2 regions of the Streptomyces sp. NPDC008238 genome follow, and region 2 is predicted to be linked to the other one. Evidence: riboswitches for the same ligand, from Rfam matches in the RefSeq annotation. Region 2 holds a riboswitch; the other holds the start of a gene.
The links. Region 2 has a riboswitch for glycine ahead of gcvP (aminomethyl-transferring glycine dehydrogenase). Riboswitches for the same ligand answer to the same signal wherever they lie in the genome.
Positions count from the first base shown of each region.

Region 1 (3,394 bases), on a different contig from region 2:
CGCTCGCGCGGCGGACACGGGCAACGCCGAACTGATCTCCAAGCTCGGTGACACGCTGTCCATCGGGGCCAAGCTCACCCAGGAAGCCCAGGTCGAAAGCCCGGACTCGGCGAAGCTCGAGGAACTCCGCAAGGGTCTGGAGGAGGCGAGCGGGCAGCTGGCCTCGGTCCTCGACCAGGCGGGTGCGGTTTCTCCCGGCTTCACCGACCCGGCGGCCATGGATCCGGGCGCGCCACAACCGGGCCTGGAGCCAGGGGACCCCGGCCTGCCGGGTGACCCGAGCACCATCGACCAGGTCGGCGGTCCCGGCGATCAGGGCGCCGCGGACGCCGTCACCGACGTCAAGAACGCGCTCACCAAGCTGGTCCAGGACGTCACGGACCTGCTGGCCAAGGTGGTCGCCAAGGACCTCGCGGGTGTGACGGCCGGTGTCGCCGCCGTCGTCGCCGACCTGCAGGCCCTGCTGCTGGCGGTGCCGAAGCTGCTCACCGGCGCACTGCCGCTGCCGCTTCCGCTCCCGCTGCCGCTCCCCCTGAACGACCAGGGGCAGCAGCTGTCGCCCGAGGCGGAGATCGCGCCCCAGGCCCAGGTGGATCCGCAGATTGGTTGATCGTTCAGCGGTACCGCCCCTCACGCGTCGCGGCCCGGCCGCTCAGCCGTCGAAGTCGATGGCCTCGAGCTCCCGGGCCGCTTCGCGGTCCAGCAGCACCACCGAGGCGCACGCCCCCGGCAGCCGGCCCGCCTCCGCCTCCGTCAGCAGGCGGCGGGAGGCGGCACGGTGCCGGGCCATGGCGTACGCCGACACCCGGCGGCCGCGTTCGCGCTGGCCGTCCAGCGCGGTCCGGACGGGGACGTCCAGCAGCACCAGGTGCATGCCCCTTCCCCGGCGCCGGGCCTCACGGGAGACCCAGGCGCGCACCCAGCGCAGGGTTCCGCAGTCGTGGAGCACGACGCTGTCGCCCGAGCGCAGCGCCCGCCACAGCCCGGCGTAGTGAGCGATCCGCACCAGGGGACGGTAGAGGGCGTACGGCAGCAGCCGCGGAACCCGGGCCTGCCAGCGTTCCCTGACGTCCTGTGAGTCGATCAGGCGGGCGCCGCCGGTCGCGCGCCGCATGAGGGTGCTCTTGCCGCCGCCCGGCAGGCCGGAGACGAGCAGGACGTCCCCCGGCGGGTAGCGCAGGGTGCGTACGGGCCGGCGCCCCCGTCGCAGATCGATCAGCCGCCGCGGCCGTACGGCACGTCCCCCGCGACGCGCTTCCCCGGCCCGCGCCGGTACCGGCCGGGACACGGCCGGACCCCCGGCCGTCGCATACGCACTCTGCCACCGCACAGTTCGCCCTCCGGGTCCGACGTTCAAGATGGTAAATCCTGTGTCTTTGCCTACCCAGAGGAACGGCGGCGTTACTACCGGATCGGGACCGGACCGGGACATCCGGGACGCGATCGCGACAACGGCGGGCGCCCGTGCAATGATGGCGGCCTCAATCGCATATAGGCCGTTCGAGGCCGCGCGGGAGAGTTTCCGCACCGCTGTGGCGGGCGGGACGCCGAAGGAGCAAGTCCTCCCTTGAATCTCTCAGGCACAGATACCGCGCGTTCGAGGCACATCTGAAAAGCGGGCGAGCCCTCCCGGCCACGGGGGTGCCGCCCCACCCAAGGTGCAAGCCGGGACTCCTCCGCACGGAGGGTCCAGGTGAACCTCTCAGGTTCCGATGACAGATGGGGAGGACCTGCCCCGTCATCGCCCTACCTGTCTCTTCCTTGCCTTGGGAGCCCGCCCGATGAGTGAATCCCGCCGTACCGCACTGGACGCGCTGCACCGCGCCCTCGGCGCCACCATGACCGACTTCGCGGGCTGGGACATGCCGCTGCGGTACGCCAGCGAGCGCGACGAGCACACCGCCGTACGGACCCGGGCCGGTCTCTTCGACCTGTCCCACATGGGTGAGATCACGGTCACCGGTCCGGGTGCGGGCGAGGCCCTGGACCACGCGCTGGTGGGCCACATCTCGGCGCTGGCCGTGGGCCGTGCCCGCTACACGATGATCTGCGCGCCCGACGGCGGCATCCTCGACGACCTGATCGTCTACCGCCTCGGCGACGAGGAGTACATGGTCGTCGCCAACGCCTCCAACGCCCAGGTCGTCCTCGACGCGGTGACCGAGCGCGCCGCCGGCTTCGACGCCGCGGTCCGCGACGACCGGGACGCCTACGCGCTGATCGCCGTCCAGGGGCCGAACTCCCCCGCCATCCTGAAGTCGGTCACCGACGCCGACCTCGACGGGCTGAAGTACTACGCGGGCCTGCCCGGCACCGTGGCCGGCGTCCCCGCGCTGATCGCCCGCACGGGCTACACCGGCGAGGACGGCTTCGAGCTCTTCGTCGCCCCGGCCGACGCGGAGAAGCTGTGGCAGGCGCTGACCGAGGCGGGCGCGGACGCCGGCCTGGTGCCGTGCGGCCTGTCCTGCCGCGACACGCTGCGCCTGGAGGCGGGCATGCCGCTGTACGGGCACGAGCTGACCACCGCGCTCACCCCGTTCGACGCCGGGCTCGGCCGGGTCGTGAAGTTCGACAAGCCAGGTGACTTCGTGGGCCGCGAGGCGCTGGCCGCGGCCGCCGCCAAGGCCGAGGCCACGCCGCCGCGCAAGCTGGTCGGTTTGGTCGCCGAGGGCCGCCGGGTACCCCGGGCGGGCTACCCGGTGGTGGCGGGCGGCGAGGTGGTCGGCGAGGTCACCTCCGGCGCCCCCTCCCCGACCCTGGGCAAGCCGATCGCCATCGCGTACGTGGACGCCGCGCACGCCGCGCCGGGTACCTCCGGTGTGGGCGTGGACATCCGCGGTACGCATGAGCCGTACGAGGTGGTGGCCCTGCCGTTCTACAAGCGGCAGCGCTGAGTCCCCGGTCTCATCCGGCACACCCGTCCCACCTGTCAAGACAGCCGTTCACCAGCACATACCGTCATCCAGGAGAATTCACGCCATGAGCAACCCCCAGCAGCTGCGGTACAGCAAGGAGCACGAGTGGGTCTCGGCCGCCGACGCGGACGGCGTGTCGTCGGTGGGCATCACCGAGCACGCGGCGAACGCCCTCGGCGATGTCGTCTACGTCCAGCTCCCGGCGGTCGGTGACACGGTCGCCGCGGGCGAGACCTGCGGTGAGCTGGAGTCGACCAAGTCGGTCAGCGACCTGTACGCCCCGGTCTCCGGTGAGGTCACCGAGGTCAACGAGGACGTCGTCAACGACCCCTCGCTGGTGAACTCGGCGGCCTTCGAGGGCGGCTGGCTGTTCAAGGTGAAGGTCACCGAGGAGCCGGGCGACCTGCTCTCCGCGGACGAGTACACCGCCTTCACCGGCAACTGACCGCTCGGGACCTCCCGGCAGCTCCGCCCTGTCC
Region 1 is NZ_JBIBGK010000014.1:8,826-12,219, reverse strand. It holds gene ACFZAU_RS25430 (hypothetical protein) at 1-610, shown strand, start outside; gene ACFZAU_RS25425 (AAA family ATPase) at 653-1,330, opposite strand; glycine riboswitch at 1,502-1,602, shown strand; gene gcvT (glycine cleavage system aminomethyltransferase GcvT) at 1,782-2,894, shown strand; gene gcvH (glycine cleavage system protein GcvH) at 2,980-3,360, shown strand.
Region 1: it holds a riboswitch for glycine, as region 2 does, so the genes downstream of both, gcvT (glycine cleavage system aminomethyltransferase GcvT) here and gcvP (aminomethyl-transferring glycine dehydrogenase) in region 2, are expected to answer to the same signal.

Region 2 (3,394 bases):
GTGGGGCTCGCGGGCTCCAAGTTGCTGGCCAAGATCGCCTCGGAGCAGGCCAAGCCGGACGGGCTGGTCGTCATCGAGCCCGGCACCGAGCGGGAACTGCTCGCCCCCATGCAGGTGCGCACGCTCCCCGGCGTGGGTCCCGCGACCGCCGAGCACCTGCGGCGCGCGGGCATCGTCACGGTCGGCGAGGTGGTGGAGGCGGGCGAGGCCGAGCTGGTCAGGCTGCTCGGCAAGGCGCACGGCGCCCATGTGCACGGGATGGCCCTGGGCGTCGACGAGCGCCCCGTGGTCGCCGACCGCGAGAGCAAGTCGGTCTCGGTCGAGGACACCTTCGACGTCGACCTCACCGATCGGGTGCGCGTCCGGCTGGAGGTGGACCGGCTGGCCGACCGCTGCGTGCGCCGGCTGCGCTCCGCGGGCCGTTCGGGCCGCACGGTGGTGCTGAAGGTGCGGCGGTACGACTTCACGACGCTGACCCGTTCGGAGACCCTGCGCGCCCCCACCGACGACCTGTCGGTGGTCCGGGAGACCGCGGCGAGGCTGCTGGAGGCCGTCGACATCACGGGCGGCGTCCGGTTGCTGGGGGTCGGCGTCGCGGGGCTCGCCGACTTCACGCAGGAGGACCTGTTCGCCCAGGCGGCGGAGCGGGAGGAGGAGGCGGCGGACGAGGAGGCGGGCCCGTCCGAGGGGGCGCCGGAGCGGCCCGCGGAGGAAGTCCGGGAGCCGGCGCCGGAGGAGCGGCGCTGGGTGCCGGGCCAGGACGTACGGCACCGCGAGTACGGCGCCGGGTGGGTGCAGGGCAGCGGGGTCGGCAGGGTCACCGTCCGCTTCGAGGAGCCGGGCTCGGTGGTGCCGGGGCGGGTGCGCACCTTCGCGGTGACGGACCCGGAGCTGGAACCGTCCGAGCCGCTCCCCCTGGTGTTACCGAGCCCGCGGGCGCTCCCGCGTCAGCTGTCGCCGGCCAGCGTGCCGAAGTCGCGGTCCGGCGGGGGCTCCGGCACCGGGCCGGACAGCGAGGGCCCGCTCATGCCGTAGTGGTGGTAGAGCTGGAGCTCCTGCTCGGGCGAGAGGTGCCTGCCCACTCCGAAGTCCGGGGCGTCCTTGATCAGCGCCTTGTCGAACGGCACGCGCAGCTCTTCCCCGGTGAACTCGCTCGGTTCCAGCGGCACGAACGCGTCGCGGCTGAACAGACCGGTGCGTACCGCGGCCCATTCGGGCTCCCCGGTGGCGTCGTCGAGGTACACCTCGTCGACCGTGCCGATCTTCATCCCGTTGCGGTCGAAGGCCCTGCGCCCGATGAGGCTGCGCGGATCGATACCGGTCTGCACGGTCCCTCCAACTGGTCGCGATTAATCCTATTTAGGCACGAAAGGTGGCGGCTGTCACATGACCCGTCACCGGACCGCGCTGGTACGCTGACAGCGGCTGCTGACCCCTTGCGGGAGAGTCCTGGCACGCGGGGAACCGCCCGCCGGGCGCCGAAGGAGCAAACCCTCCCCGGAATCTCTCAGGCATCCGTACCGCATGGGTGAGGTCACTCTGGAAAGCAGGAAAGGGCGGCACGCACCGTGCGCGGCCACTTCCTCACCGACGGTGAAAGCCGTCCCGGCACGTGCGGGACGGTGAAGCTCTCAGGTTCAGATGACAGAGGGGGAGGCCGTGTCGCGCCAGACCAGGAGGCCTCCGCAGATGACCGCCAACCGCATCCCACTCTCCGAGCTGGAGCGCGGCATCCCCTTCGAGCAGCGTCACGTCGGGCCCGACGCCGGTGCGCAGGCCAAGATGCTCGCGCAGGTCGGCTACGGCTCGCTGGACGAGCTGACCGCCGCCGCCGTCCCGGACACCATCAAGAGCGCCGAGGCGCTCGGTCTGTCCGGCGCCCGCACCGAGCCCGAGGTGCTCGCCGAGCTGCGCTCGCTCGCCGACCGCAACCAGGTGCTGCGGCCGATGATCGGCCTCGGCTACCACGGCACCTTCACCCCGCCGGTCATCCTGCGCAACGTCATGGAGAACCCCGCCTGGTACACGGCGTACACGCCCTACCAGCCGGAGATCTCGCAGGGCCGCCTGGAGGCCCTGCTGAACTTCCAGACGGTCGTCGCCGACCTCACCGGGCTGCCCACCTCGGGCGCCTCGCTGCTCGACGAGGGCACGGCCGCCGCCGAGGCGATGGCCCTGTCCCGCCGGGTCGGGAAGGTCAAGGACGGCGTCTTCCTGATCGACGCGGAAACCTTCCCGCAGACCGTCGCCGTGATCGAGACCCGCGCGGAGCCCACCGGCGTCGAGGTCGTCGTCGCCGACCTCGCCGGCGGCATCCCGGCGGAGATCGCCGAGCGCGGTGTCTTCGGCGTGCTGCTGCAGTACCCGGGTGCCTCCGGTGCCGTGCGCGACCTCAAGCCGGTCATAGAGCAGGCCCACGGGCTCGGCGCGATCGTCACCGTCGCCGCCGACCTGCTGGCCCTGACCGTGCTGACCTCACCCGGCGAGCTCGGCGCCGACATCGCCGTCGGCACCACCCAGCGCTTCGGCGTGCCCATGGGCTTCGGCGGCCCGCACGCTGGCTACATGGCCGTCCGTGACACGCACGCCCGCAGCCTGCCCGGCCGCCTGGTCGGCGTCTCCGTCGACGCCGACGGCGACCGGGCCTACCGCCTGGCGCTGCAGACCCGCGAGCAGCACATCCGCCGCGAGAAGGCCACCAGCAACATCTGCACCGCGCAGGTGCTGCTCGCCGTCATGGCCGGCATGTACGCGGTCTACCACGGCCCCGAGGGCCTGGCGCAGATCGCCCGCCGCACCCACCGCTACGCCGCGGTCCTCGCCGCCGGGCTGCGCGCCGGCGGCGTCGAGGTGACCACGGACGCCTTCTTCGACACCGTCACCGCGCGTGTGCCCGGCCGGGCCGCCGAGGTCGTGGCCGCCGCCCGCGACGCCGGGGTCAACCTGCGCCAGGCCGACGCCGACCTGGTCGGCATCGCCTGCGACGAGACCACCGGCCGTGCCGACCTCGCCGCCGTGTGGGGCGCCTTCGGCGTCAGCGGCGACGTCGAGGCCCTGGACGCGGCCACCGAGGACGCGCTGCCCGCGGGCCTTGAGCGCGAGGTGGACTACCTGACCCACCCGGTCTTCCACCAGCACCGCTCCGAGACCGCGATGCTGCGCTACCTGCGCCGCCTCGCCGACCGCGACTACGCGCTGGACCGCGGCATGATCCCGCTGGGCTCCTGCACCATGAAGCTCAACGCGACCACCGAGATGGAGCCGGTCACCTGGCCCGAGTTCGGCCAGCTGCACCCCTTCGCGCCCGCCGAGCAGGCCGAGGGGTACCTCACGCTCATCCACGAGCTGGAGGACCGCCTCGCCGAGGTCACCGGCTACGACAAGGTCAGCCTGC
Region 2 is NZ_JBIBGK010000008.1:274,731-278,124, reverse strand. It holds gene ACFZAU_RS19960 (DNA polymerase IV) at 1-1,035, shown strand, start outside; gene ACFZAU_RS19955 (PRC-barrel domain-containing protein) at 948-1,328, opposite strand; glycine riboswitch at 1,430-1,533, shown strand; glycine riboswitch at 1,536-1,652, shown strand; gene gcvP (aminomethyl-transferring glycine dehydrogenase) at 1,690-3,394, shown strand, end outside.